3 regions of the Leclercia adecarboxylata genome follow, and region 3 is predicted to be linked to each of the others. Evidence: predicted binding sites of a transcription regulator. Region 3 holds the regulator's gene; each other region holds the start of a gene.
The links. Region 3 encodes PurR, which represses purine synthesis genes. Its sites were predicted from a motif close to CANGCAAACGTTTGCNTG; they were not measured.
Positions count from the first base shown of each region.

Region 1: tusA (sulfurtransferase TusA) is a predicted target of PurR. The motif match lies at 2,645-2,662, and genes of this name have one in related genera.
Region 2: purM (phosphoribosylformylglycinamidine cyclo-ligase) is a predicted target of PurR. The motif match lies at 1,540-1,557, and genes of this name have one in related genera.

Region 1 is NZ_CP040889.1:1,753,530-1,757,711, forward strand. It holds gene FHN83_RS10190 (TRAP transporter large permease) at 1-609, opposite strand, end outside; gene FHN83_RS10195 (TRAP transporter small permease) at 620-1,129, opposite strand; gene FHN83_RS10200 (TRAP transporter substrate-binding protein) at 1,142-2,113, opposite strand; gene tusA (sulfurtransferase TusA) at 2,343-2,585, opposite strand; gene FHN83_RS10210 (7-cyano-7-deazaguanine/7-aminomethyl-7-deazaguanine transporter) at 2,757-3,422, shown strand; gene FHN83_RS10215 (DcrB family lipoprotein) at 3,495-4,052, shown strand; partial or broken gene FHN83_RS10220 (MFS transporter) at 4,057-4,182, opposite strand, start outside.
Region 2 is NZ_CP040889.1:647,583-651,764, forward strand. It holds gene FHN83_RS04860 (6-phospho-beta-glucosidase) at 1-1,340, opposite strand, end outside; gene purM (phosphoribosylformylglycinamidine cyclo-ligase) at 1,620-2,657, shown strand; gene purN (phosphoribosylglycinamide formyltransferase) at 2,654-3,295, shown strand; gene ppk1 (polyphosphate kinase 1) at 3,477-4,182, shown strand, end outside.
Region 3 is NZ_CP040889.1:4,148,965-4,153,146, forward strand. It holds gene punC (purine nucleoside transporter PunC) at 1-410, opposite strand, end outside; gene punR (DNA-binding transcriptional activator PunR) at 526-1,449, shown strand; gene purR (HTH-type transcriptional repressor PurR) at 1,455-2,480, opposite strand; gene cydH (cytochrome bd-I accessory subunit CydH) at 2,776-2,865, shown strand; gene FHN83_RS21550 (MFS transporter) at 3,030-4,182, shown strand, end outside.

The DNA of each region.
Region 1 (4,182 bases), 2.4 Mb from region 3:
TTCGCCTTTTGGATAACCCCGTTTGTGGGCAAAGCCCAGGCACAGCACCATCAGGCTTAACCCGAGGATCAGCCCCGGCAGCACGCCCGCGATAAACAGCGTGGCGATGGAGACGGTCCCCCCGGCCGCCAGCGAGTAAATCACCGAGTTGTGGCTGGGCGGGATCAAAATCGCCTGCACCGAACCGCTGGCGGTCACCGCCGCCGCGTATTCGCGTGGATAGCCCTTCTTCTCCATCTCGGGGATCATCACGGTCCCGATGGAGGCAGTATCCGCCACCGACGAGCCGGAAATCGCGCCGAAGAAGGTCGAGGCGACGATATTCACCAGCGACAGCCCGCCGCGAATAAAGCCGACAAAGATGTAGGCAAAGTTCACCAGACGGCGGGCAATCCCCCCTTCCGCCATGATCGCCCCGGCGAGGATAAAGAACGGGATCGCCAGCAGGGTGAACTTATTCACCCCGCTGGTTATCTGGATCATCAGCGCTTCCAGCGGCAGGTCAATCCACAGCGCACCGGCCACGGCACTTAAGCCGACGGCAAAGGCCACCGGCATCCCCAGCGCCAGCAGAATGGCGAGGGTGAATAACAAAACAAATGCATCCATTGTTCACCCCTTAACTGTGGTTGCCGATCAGGACGACCGGGCGATGTTCCTGAGAGCCAAACATCAGGCGCTCAAGCACAAACAGGATTAACACCGCCGATCCGATCGGCAATGGCAGATAGCTTTCGCCGGAGGTCATGATCGGGAACTCCGCCACCGGTTGCTCCCAGAGTTCAATGCACAGCAGGTAGCTGTACCAGAACATGATCCCCGAGATCGCCAGCATCAGCAGATCCACCGCGCGCGCGCAGAGCGTTTTCAGTGAAGCCGGTAATCTGTCAGTAAGCATATTCACCGCAATATGCGAGCCGGCGCGGTAGCTCACCGCCGCGCCGATAAAGGTGAACGTCACCATGCAGATAATGGCAATCGGCTCCGGCCACGACTCACCGCGGTTGAGTACGTAGCGCGAAAAGATGCCAATGGGGATAACGATAGTCATCACCAGCAGCGACAGCCCGGCTACGGCCATCGCCAGCAGGTAGAGACGGTCCATCCACTTTAGATAAAGTTCGGACATAGAGACTCCGGCTTACTGAACGTCAGCGATCGCTTTCATCAGATCCTGATGCTTCTCGCCATACTGGGCGCGCACCGGCTCTGTCGCTTTGATAAAGACGGCCTTGTCGATGTCATGGAACTGCACGCCGCCGGCCTTCATTTTTTCCAGCGCCTGGGCGTTGTATTCCTGCCACAGTTTGCGTTGCTCCATCTGGGCTTCACGGGCCAGAGTCTTAATCTTCTCCTGCTCGTCGGCGCTCAGCTTGTCCCACTTCACTTTGGAGTAGAGCAGCATTTCCGGGGTGATAAAGTGGCCGCTGAGGGTGTAGTTTTTGGCAACCGGCATGTAGTTGTGGGCGATAAAGGTCGGTGGGTTATTCTCTGCGCCGTCGATAACGCCGGTCTGCATGCCGCTGTACACTTCACTGACCCCCATCGCGACCGAGTTGGCGCCCATATCTTTCAGCGTGGCCAGCGCCACCGGGCTACCCTGAACGCGGATCTTCATCCCTTTCAGATCTTCAGGTTTCACCACCGGGTTCTTGGTGATCAGGTTACGGGTGCCGGAGTCCATCCAGCCGAGGAAGACGAGACGGGATTTCGGGTTATTCGTGAGCTTCTCGCCGATGGATTTGCCGATATCGCCGTCGATCACTTTGTGCATATGGTCTTCATCGCGGAAAACGTAGGGCAGGGTAAAGACTTCGATATCCGGCAGAATCGCCGCAACCGGCGCCATAGAGACGCGGATCATGTCGATGGCGCCCATTTGCGCCTGCTCGATCATCTGCTTCTCATCACCCAACACGCCGCCCGGGAAGACTTTGATATCCAGCTTGCCGTCGGTTTGTTGTTTGAGTTTTTCACCCATATGCTGTACCGCCACCACGTTGGGGTAGCCTTCGGGATGCACATCAGCGGCTTTAATGGTTTGCGCAGAGACGGAGGCAGCAAAAGCTGACAGGCACAGAGCAGCCAGCAACGGCTTGAGGGTCGTTTTCATTGAGTCAACTCCAGGGTAGTGAGGGTGAGTATCGGAACGTTGTTTTAATTATTAACGCTTCAAAACTAGCCTACTGCCTGGAAAACGTGGGTGAAGCACTTCACAAAAAGCGCTAAAAAATGAAATGGTGGTTTAAATTTGTGGCGGCGGTCATGCCGGGTGGCGGCTGCGCCTACCCCCGGCCTACACGTAGGCCCGTGCAAGCGAAGCGCCGCCGGGCAAAATGGCATTAGCCTTTGCGGATAAGATACCGATACGGCAGCGACGCGGTCTCCTGCGCCAGCAGCTCATGTTCCATAAAGGTACAGAAGCCGGGAATATCGCGGGTGGTAGCCGGATCGTCGGCAATAATTAACAGCGTTTCGCCGGTTTGCATCGTGCGCACGGTTTTGCGCACCATCATGACGGGTTCCGGGCAGCGCAGGCCCTGGGCATCAAGGGTGTGGTCCGGGTGGGTTAACAGATCGGTCATCGTCGTCTCGTCCAGATAAAAACGGCAGTAGTTTACGCCCCGGACCGGGCAATGCAAACCAGGTTAACGATTGCGTAAAAATTAGCCGTTGCAAAGCATAGTGAAAGCAGTATGATGCGGCGGTTTTATTGGGTTCCCTCACCCCAAATTTTTAATCAAAAAGGTCACAATATGACGCAGTTCTCTCAATCGCAGCGCGTAAAAGCGTTGTTCTGGCTTTCGCTTTTTCATCTGCTGGTGATCACCTCCAGTAACTACCTTGTGCAGCTCCCGATCTCCATTTTTGGTTTTCATACCACCTGGGGCGCGTTCAGTTTCCCGTTTATCTTCCTCGCGACCGACCTCACCGTCCGTATCTTTGGCGCACCTCTGGCCCGACGCATTATTTTTGCCGTCATGCTGCCGGCGCTGTTTGTCTCGTACGTGATCTCCTCGCTGTTCTACATGGGAAGCTGGCAGGGCTTCGGGGCGCTGGCGCACTTTAACCTGTTTGTCGCCCGTATCGCCGCCGCCAGCTTTATGGCCTACGCGCTGGGGCAGATCCTCGACGTGCATGTGTTTAACCGCCTGCGCCAGAACCATCGCTGGTGGATGGCACCGACCGCCTCCACGCTGTTTGGCAACGTCAGCGATACGCTGGCCTTCTTCTTTATCGCTTTCTGGCGTAGCCCGGATGCCTTTATGGCCGAACACTGGATGGAAATCGCGCTGGTGGATTACGCCTTCAAGGTGCTTATCAGCCTGGTCTTCTTCCTGCCGATGTACGGCGTGCTGCTGAATATGTTGCTGAAAAGATTCGCGGATAAATCTGAAATCTCAGCATTGCGGGCAGGTTAAGGGTTCCCCTGAACAGTTGTGTTAAGATGAGCAGATGCGCCGTTATGGCCGTTTATCGAAAGGAAGAATTCAATGCGCAATCTGGTTAAATATGTCGGGATTGGCCTGCTGGTGATGGGGCTTGCTGCTTGTGACAACAGCGACACCAAAACGCCTGCTCAGGGTGCGTCTGCTGAAAGCAATGCCACGGGTCAGCCGGTCAGCCTGATGGATGGCAAACTCAGCTTCTCGCTGCCTGCGGATATGACCGATCAGAGCGGCAAGCTGGGCACCCAGTCGAATAACATGCACGTCTACTCCGATGCCACCGGGCAAAAAGCGGTGATTGTGATCGTCGGCGACGACACCAGCGAAGACCTGGGCGTGCTGGCGAAACGTCTGGAAGATCAGCAGCGCAGCCGCGACCCGCAGCTGCAGGTGGTCACCAACAAAACCATCGAGCTGAAAGGCCACAACCTGCAGCAGCTGGACAGCATCATCTCTGCCAAAGGCCAGACCGCCTACTCTTCCGTGGTGCTGGGAAAAGTGGACAACAAGCTGCTGACCCTGCAGATCACGCTGCCTGCTGACGATCAGCAGAAAGCGCAGACCGCCGCAGAGAACATCATCAATACCCTCGTGATTCAGTAAGTTATCACGATGAAATGGCCTCCTCCGGAGGCCATTTTTTTAGCCGCCACGTCAGCAGTAACGCCACCGCCACCAGCCCCGCCGCTGCCAGATAGATAACCGGCACGCCGGCCCACGCCATTACCAGCCC
Region 2 (4,182 bases), 1.6 Mb from region 3:
TCTTTATCCACGTAGATAAAGCCATAGCGTTTTTTCATCTCGCCCGTTCCGGCAGAGACCAGATCGATGCAGCCCCACGGGGTGTAGCCCATCAGATCCACGCCATCCTCCTCCACCGCTTTTTTCATCTCGCGGATATGGGCGCTGAGATAGTCGATGCGGTACTGGTCGTTCACCGTGCCGTCGCTCTCCAGCACGTCGATGGCGCCAAAACCGTTCTCGACAATAAACAGCGGCAGCTGGTAGTGATCCCAGAACCAGTTCAGGGAGTAGCGCAGCCCCACCGGGTCAATCTGCCAGCCCCAGTCAGACTTCTGCACGTACGGGTTGGAGACCAGGCTTTTGCTTTCGTCATAATCCAGCTGCGGGTTGTCGTCCGTCGCTTTGGTGGCAAACGACATGTAATAGCTGAAGCCAATGTAGTCCACGCAGCCCTGCTTCAGCGCCGCTTTATCCTCTTCGGTGATATCCAGCTCAAAGCCGCGACGGGCGAAGTAGTTGAGCAGATGCTGCGGATAGGCTCCGCGCACGTGCACGTCGGTGAACCAGTAGCGGCGGTGCATGGCGTTCATCGCCATCATCATATCGTTCGGGGCGCAGGTCAGCGGATAGATTGGGCACATGGCGATCATGCAGCCGATACGCAGGGACGGGTTGATGTCGCGTCCGGCTTTCACCGCCAGAGCGCTCGCCACCAGCTCATAGTGCGCCGCCTGGAACATCACCGGCTCGCGATCTTCACCCGGCTGATAGTGCAGGCCGGAGTTAGTAAAGGGTGCGAAATCCTCGTGGAAGTTGGCCTGGTTGTTGATCTCGTTAAAGGTCATCCAGTACTTCACTTTGTGCTGATAGCGCTCGAACACGACGCTGGCAAAGCGCACAAAAAAGTCGATCAGCTTGCGGTTACGCCAGCCGCCGTACTCTTTTACCAGGTGATAAGGCATTTCGAAGTGCGAGAGGGTGATCACCGGTTCGATGCCGTGCTTCAGACACTCATCAAACAGATCGTCGTAAAACTTCAGCCCCGCCTCGTTAGGTTGCAGCTCGTCGCCTTTGGGGAAAATACGCGTCCAGGCAATGGAGGTGCGGAAGCATTTAAAGCCCATCTCCGCGAACAGCTGGATATCTTCTTTGTACCGGTGATAGAAATCGATGGCTTCGTGGTTGGGGTAGTTTTTACCCGGCAGCACGCCGTCGGTGATTTCGCGGGGGACGCCGTGTGCGCCAGCGGTCATCACGTCCGCAACGCTCGCGCCCTTCCCGCCCTCCTGCCAGCCGCCTTCAAGTTGATGCGCCGCCACCGCGCCGCCCCACAGAAAACCCTCTTTGAATCCTGACATGCGATATCCCTCATTCAGCGTTAATTATCGGCAAAAAAGAGTACAGAAACCGGTTTCAGTAAAATGATGTGCATTCGCTGGCAGGGTTGCAAGAATAAGAATGTACCCGGTTTCATTTTCGTGAACGGGTTCATGTTTGCGTGCTAAGGCGTGATTTTTACTGGATTTTCACGGGCGCTATTTTCTGTTGCAGAATGGGCTCGCAAACGTTTGCCTGGACTGTTAGAATTGCGCCGATTTTTCTTACTATCGCAATGCAATCGCGTGGGGACTTGAGCCGTGACCAACAAAACTTCTCTCAGCTACAAAGATGCCGGTGTTGATATTGACGCAGGTAATGCGCTGGTTGACCGTATCAAAGGTGTGGTGAAAAAGACCCGCCGCCCGGAAGTGATGGGAGGTCTGGGAGGATTCGGCGCACTGTGCGCGCTGCCGCAAAAATACCGTGAACCGGTTCTGGTCTCAGGCACCGACGGCGTGGGCACCAAGCTGCGTCTGGCGATGGATCTGAAACGCCACGACACCATCGGCATCGATCTGGTCGCGATGTGCGTGAACGACCTGGTCGTTCAGGGCGCTGAGCCACTGTTCTTCCTCGACTACTACGCGACCGGCAAGCTGGACGTGGATACCGCAGCCAGCGTGATCAGCGGCATCGCCGAAGGCTGTCTGCAGTCTGGCTGTGCGCTGGTGGGCGGTGAAACTGCCGAAATGCCGGGCATGTACCACGGCGAAGATTACGACGTTGCTGGCTTCTGCGTGGGCGTTGTCGAAAAATCAGAGATCGTTGACGGCAGCAAAGTGACCGACGGCGACGTGCTGATCGCCCTGGCGTCCAGCGGCCCACACTCTAACGGTTACTCCCTGGTGCGCAAAATTGTCGAAGTGAGCGGCTGCGACCCCCTCACCACCGAGCTGGAAGGGAAACCGCTGGCCGATCACCTGCTCGAACCTACCCGTATCTACGTGAAATCGGTTCTGGAGCTGATTGAGAACGTGGACGTTCACGCTATCGCCCACCTGACCGGCGGCGGCTTCTGGGAAAACATCCCGCGCGTACTGCCGGACAACACCCAGGCGGTGATCGACGAATCTTCATGGCAGTGGCCTGCGGTATTTAACTGGCTGCAGGATGCCGGTAACGTCAGCAATCACGAAATGTATCGCACCTTCAACTGCGGCGTGGGGATGGTTATTGCCCTGCCGGCAAGCGAAGTGGACAAAGCCCTGGCGCTGCTGCAGGCGAAAGGTGAAAACGCGTGGAAAATCGGTATCATCAAAGCGTCTGATTCCGAAGAGCGTGTGGTCATTGAATGAAAAATATAGTGGTGCTCATTTCCGGTAACGGAAGTAATTTGCAGGCTATCATCGATGCCTGCAAACAGAAGAAGATCAACGGCACCCTCCGCGCAGTATTCAGTAACAAGGCCGATGCGTACGGCCTTGAGCGTGCCCGCGATGCGGGCATTGCCGTGCATGCGCTCAGCGCCTCCCAGTTTGCCAGCCGCGAGGCCTTTGACCGCGAGCTGGTGCAGGAGATAGACGCCTACGCCCCGGACGTGGTGGTACTTGCCGGCTACATGCGCATCCTCAGCCCGGCGTTTGTTGCGCACTATGCCGGGCGACTGCTGAACATCCACCCTTCCCTGCTGCCAAAATATCCTGGCCTGAACACCCATCGTCAGGTGCTGGATAACGGCGATGAAGAGCACGGTACCTCGGTCCATTTCGTCACTGACGAGCTGGATGGCGGCCCGGTTATTCTGCAGGCGAAAGTGCCGGTATTTGCAGGCGACAGCGAAGAGGATGTCACCGCCCGGGTGCAGGCCCAGGAGCACGCCATCTACCCGCTGGTGGTCAGCTGGTTTGTTGACGGTCGTCTGGAAATGCGCGACGGCGCCGCCTGGCTGGACGGCGCGCCGTTACCCCCGCAAGGACATGCGGCAGAAGAATAGTATATTTGTCGGGTGGCGCTTCGCTTACCCGACCTACTTAACTAACTCTCTATTTTCCCTCAAAAAATAATTTAACTGTCATACTTTTCTGACACAGTTGGACATATTGTGGAAATGCTCGCCATAATAAAGGCGAGACGGATTTACCACGTCCTGTGATTGAACTGGAGTGTGAGTAGTAATGGGTCAGGAAAAGTTATACATCGAGAAAGAGCTAAGCTGGTTAGCATTCAACGAGCGCGTGCTTCAGGAAGCGGCGGATAAAACTAACCCGCTGATTGAGCGCATGCGTTTTCTGGGGATTTACTCCAATAACCTGGATGAGTTCTATAAAGTTCGCTTTGCTGAACTGAAACGCCGAATCATCATTAGCGAAGAGCAGGGTTTAAACTCGAACTCGCGTCATCTGCTGGGCAAGATCCAGTCCCGCGTACTGAAAGCCGATCAAGAGTTTGATAGCCTCTATAACGAATTGCTGCTGGAGATGGCGCGCAATCAAATCTTCCTGATCAACGAGCGTCAGCTCTCGGTCAACCAGCAGAGCTGGCTGCGTCACTATTTCAAACATTATCTGCGCCAGCACATCACTCCGATCCTGATTAACCGCGAAACCGATCTGGTGCAGTTCCTGAAGGATGACTACACCTATCTGGCGGTAGAGATTATCCGCGGCGACAGCATCCGCTATGCGCTGCTGGAGATCCCGTCAGATAAAGTCCCGCGCTTTGTCAATCTGCCGCCGGAAACGCCGCGTCGCCGCAAGCCGATGATCCTGCTGGATAACATTCTGCGCTACTGCCTGGACGACATCTTTAAAGGCTTCTTCGACTACGATGCGCTGAACGCCTACTCCATGAAGATGACCCGCGACGCCGAGTACGATCTGG
Region 3 (4,182 bases):
GGCATGATGGTGGCGAAAATCCGGTTGGTCCGCGTCGCCGGGTAGTAGTCCGTCACCAGCGCCTGCCAGGTGACCGCCGCCGCGCAGACGCCTACCGCCTGGATAAAGCGCAGCACCAGCAGCCAGGTGGCATCGCGTACCCACAGCATGCCCAGACAGCCCAGCGCGAAGATGGCTAAACCGGTCAGCAGAACCGGCTTACGCCCGAAGCGGTCGGACATCGGTCCCCACAGCAGCTGCGCGAAAGCAAAGCCCGCAAGGAAGAGGCTCAGGCTGGCGCTGATGGCGGCCGCCGGGGTTTGCAGATCTTCCTGCATGATCGAGAAGGCAGGCAGATACATATCGGTGGCGAGGAAGCCCAGTACGCTCAGGCCGCCAAGCCAGACTAAAAATCCTTTCCTGGGTTGCATTGTTTTATTGTCCTTATGGGTGCAGGTTTAGGTAGCCGCTGAGTGTAGGCAGTGCAATCCCGCTTGTGAAACGCTAATATTTGGCGGTTGCATTCAAATTTTTTGCAGGCAGAAAATGTGGTCTGAATATTCCCTTGAAGTGGTGGACGCCGTGGCGCGTAACGGCAGTTTCAGCGGCGCGGCCCAGGAGCTGCACCGCGTTCCCTCGGCGATCAGCTATACGGTGCGTCAGCTTGAGGAGTGGCTGGCGGTGCCGCTGTTTGAACGGCGCCATCGCGACGTGGAGCTCACCCCGGCCGGCATGTGGTTTCTGAAGGAGGGGCGCTCTGTTATCAAAAAAATGCAGATCACCCGCGAACAGTGCCAGCAGATCGCCAACGGCTGGCGCGGGCACATCTCCATTGCGGTGGACAACATCGTTCGCCCCGAGCGCACCCGCCAGATGATTGTCGATTTTTACCGTCACTTCTCTGACGTCGAGCTGCGGGTCTCCCAGGAGGTCTTTAACGGCGTGTGGGATGCGCTGGCGGACGGCAGGGTGGAGATGGCCATCGGCGCGACCCAGGCGATCCCGGTGGGGGGACGCTACGCTTTTCGCGATATGGGCATGCTGAGCTGGATCTGCGTGGTGGCGAGCCATCATCCGCTGGCCGCGCTTCCCGACCCGCTCAGCGATGATACCCTGCGCAACTGGCCGTCGCTGGTGCGGGAAGACACCTCCCGCTCGCTGCCAAAACGCATCACCTGGCTGCTGGACAACCAGCGGCGGATCGTCACCCCGGACTGGGAGTCGGCGGCAACCTGCCTCTCGGCCGGACTGTGCGTGGGGATGGTGCCGGTGCATTTTGCCCGCCCGTGGATCGACAGCGGCAAATGGGTGGAACTGACGCTGGAGAACCCGTTCCCGGATGCGGCCTGCTGCCTGACCTGGCAACAAAACGATATGTCACCGGCGCTGGCGTGGCTGCTGGATTATCTGGGGGACAGTGAAACGATGAACAGGGAGTGGCTGCGGGAGCCAGAGGTGCTGGCTCCCTGAGGGGATCAACGGCGGTAGTCGCGGAACGGGCCATCGGCGACGGAGCGGCGTTCGATCAAACGCGGATGCACTTCAATGGACTGCGACTCTTCGCGCTTGTTGACGATACGGTCGAGCAGCATGTTGAAGGCCGTCTCCCCCAGCGAATCTTTTGGCTGGTGGATAGTGGTCAGCGCCGGGGTGAAGAACCGGGCGTTGCGCACGTTATCATAGCCGATCAGCGAAACGTCCTGCGGCACGCGCAGACCCATTTCATCGGCGGCGCACAGGGCGCCCATCGCCATAATGTCGCCGCCGCAGAAAATAGCGGTCGGACGCGGGCTCTGGGAGAGGATCTGCTGCATGGCGCGATAGCCGGACTCTGGCTCAAAGTCGCCCTGCACGATCCAGTTTTCCGGCACCGTGATTAACGCTTCTTCCATCGCTTTCATAAAACCGGCCAGACGCCCGGCACCGGTATTGCGCTCCAGCGCCCCCGGAATAACGCCGATGTCGCGGTGACCGCGTTCAATCAGATAACGTCCGGCCATATAGCCGCCTTCAAAGGCGTTATCGATCACCGAGTCGGTGAAGTCGGCTTTCGCTTCGCCCCAGTCCATCACCACCATCGGAATATTGCGATACTCTTCCAGCATCGTCAGCAGGGGCTCCGGATATTCGGAGCACATCACCAGCAGGCCGTCGACACGCTTTTGCGCCATCATTGACAGGTAGGCCCGCTGCTTCTCGAGGCTGTTCCAGGCGTTGCCGAGGATCAGGGTATAGCCTTTCTGGAAGCAGTTTTTCTCTACCGCTTCAATAATTTCTGCGAAGTAGGGGGCTTCGCTGCTGGTCGCCAGCAGGCCGATCGATTTGGTGTGATTCACCTTCAGACTGCGGGCCACGGCGCTGGGAGAGTAGTGCAGCTCTTTGATCGCTGCCCAGACGTTGTTACGCGTCTCTTCCGCCACAAAGCGGGTTTTGTTAATAACATGTGATACGGTTGTAGTGGAAACGTTTGCGCGTTTCGCTACGTCTTTAATTGTTGCCATCAGATGTCACTCCAGACCATATCTAAGCTCCTGAAAAACCAATAGGTAAACGTTTGCCTTCACTCGCCCTAATTGCGCAATTTGAATTGCGGTACGCCGGGAAAACGACACAGGACGTCAGGAGGGGGTCAATGGCCGGTACGCTAATAAATTTAGCGTGGAATTTTGTCTGATCTTGACCAAAAGGGGAAGAGTAAAAATGGATATCAACCTAATTCCCGCAAGATTTTTACCCTGAACTGTGCAAAAATGAGCAAGCTCACTCTTCATGGGGTGATTAAAAGGAGAAAAATTGATGAGTACCGATCTTAAGTTTTCGCTGGTTACCACCATTATTGTTCTGGGTCTGATCGTAGCAAGCGGTCTGACTGCTGCGCTGCACTGATCCTCGCGAGGGAGTCACCGCTCCCTCGTCTCCCTTCCTTTATTGTTACGCTCCCTGCAAAAATCTTTTGCCAAATTGTTAACTTCTCATTTTTTGTGATTGATGTCATGCTTTCGCCTTCATTGTTCTGTGTCGCCTGACGACACGGTGTCTGGAGTTGAAGTATGAGAATCAATTTTCCGCTGCTGGCCCTGGCCATTGGTGCGTTTGGTATCGGCACCACCGAGTTTTCCCCGATGGGGCTGTTACCGGTGATTGCCCGGGGTGTGGATGTTTCTATTCCCGCGGCAGGCATGCTGATCAGCGCCTACGCCATCGGCGTGATGGTGGGGGCGCCGCTGATGACCCTGCTGCTGTCGCACCGCGGTCGCCGTAACGCGCTGATCTTCCTGATGGCGATCTTTACCGTCGGTAACGTTCTCTCGGCGCTCTCCCCGGATTACACCACCCTGCTGCTGTCGCGCATTCTGACCAGCCTCAACCACGGCGCCTTCTTTGGCCTCGGGTCTGTGGTGGCCGCAAGCGTGGTGCCGAAGCACAAACAGGCCAGCGCCGTGGCAACCATGTTTATGGGGCTGACCATCGCCAACATCGGCGGCGTCCCTGCCGCGACCTGGATGGGCGAAGCGATCGGCTGGCGCATGTCATTCCTCGCAACCGCGCTGCTCGGCGTGGTCTCGATGATCGCACTGTTCTTCTCTCTGCCAGCGGGCGGGGCGGGCGAAAAGCCGGAAGTGCGCAAAGAGCTGGCGGTGCTGATGCGCCCGCAGGTGCTCTCGGCCTTGCTGACTACCGTGCTCGGTGCCGGGGCGATGTTTACGCTCTACACCTACATTGCACCGGTCCTGCATGACATTAACAACGCCACGCCTGCCTTTGTCACCGCGATGCTGGTGCTGATTGGCGTCGGTTTCTCGCTTGGCAACTTCCTCGGCGGCAAGCTGGCGGACCGCTCCGTGAGCGGCACCCTGAAGGGGTTTTTACTGCTGCTGATCGTCATCATGCTGGCGATCCCGTGGCTGGCGCGTAACGAAGTGGGCGCGGCATTTGCGATGGTGGTGTGGGGAATGGCGACCTTTGCGGTAGTACCACCGCTGCAGATGCGCGTGATGCGTGTAGCGAGCGATGCGCCGGGGTTATCCTCTTCCGTGAATATCGGGGCGTTTAACCTCGGGAATGCGCTGGGGGCGGCGGCCGGTGGGGCGGTGATCTCGGGCGGACTGGGTTACAGCTTCGTTCCGGTGATGGGGGCCATCATTGCGGCGCTGGGGCTTCTGCTGGTGCTGACTGCTGACAGAAAACAACCTGATCCGGTGT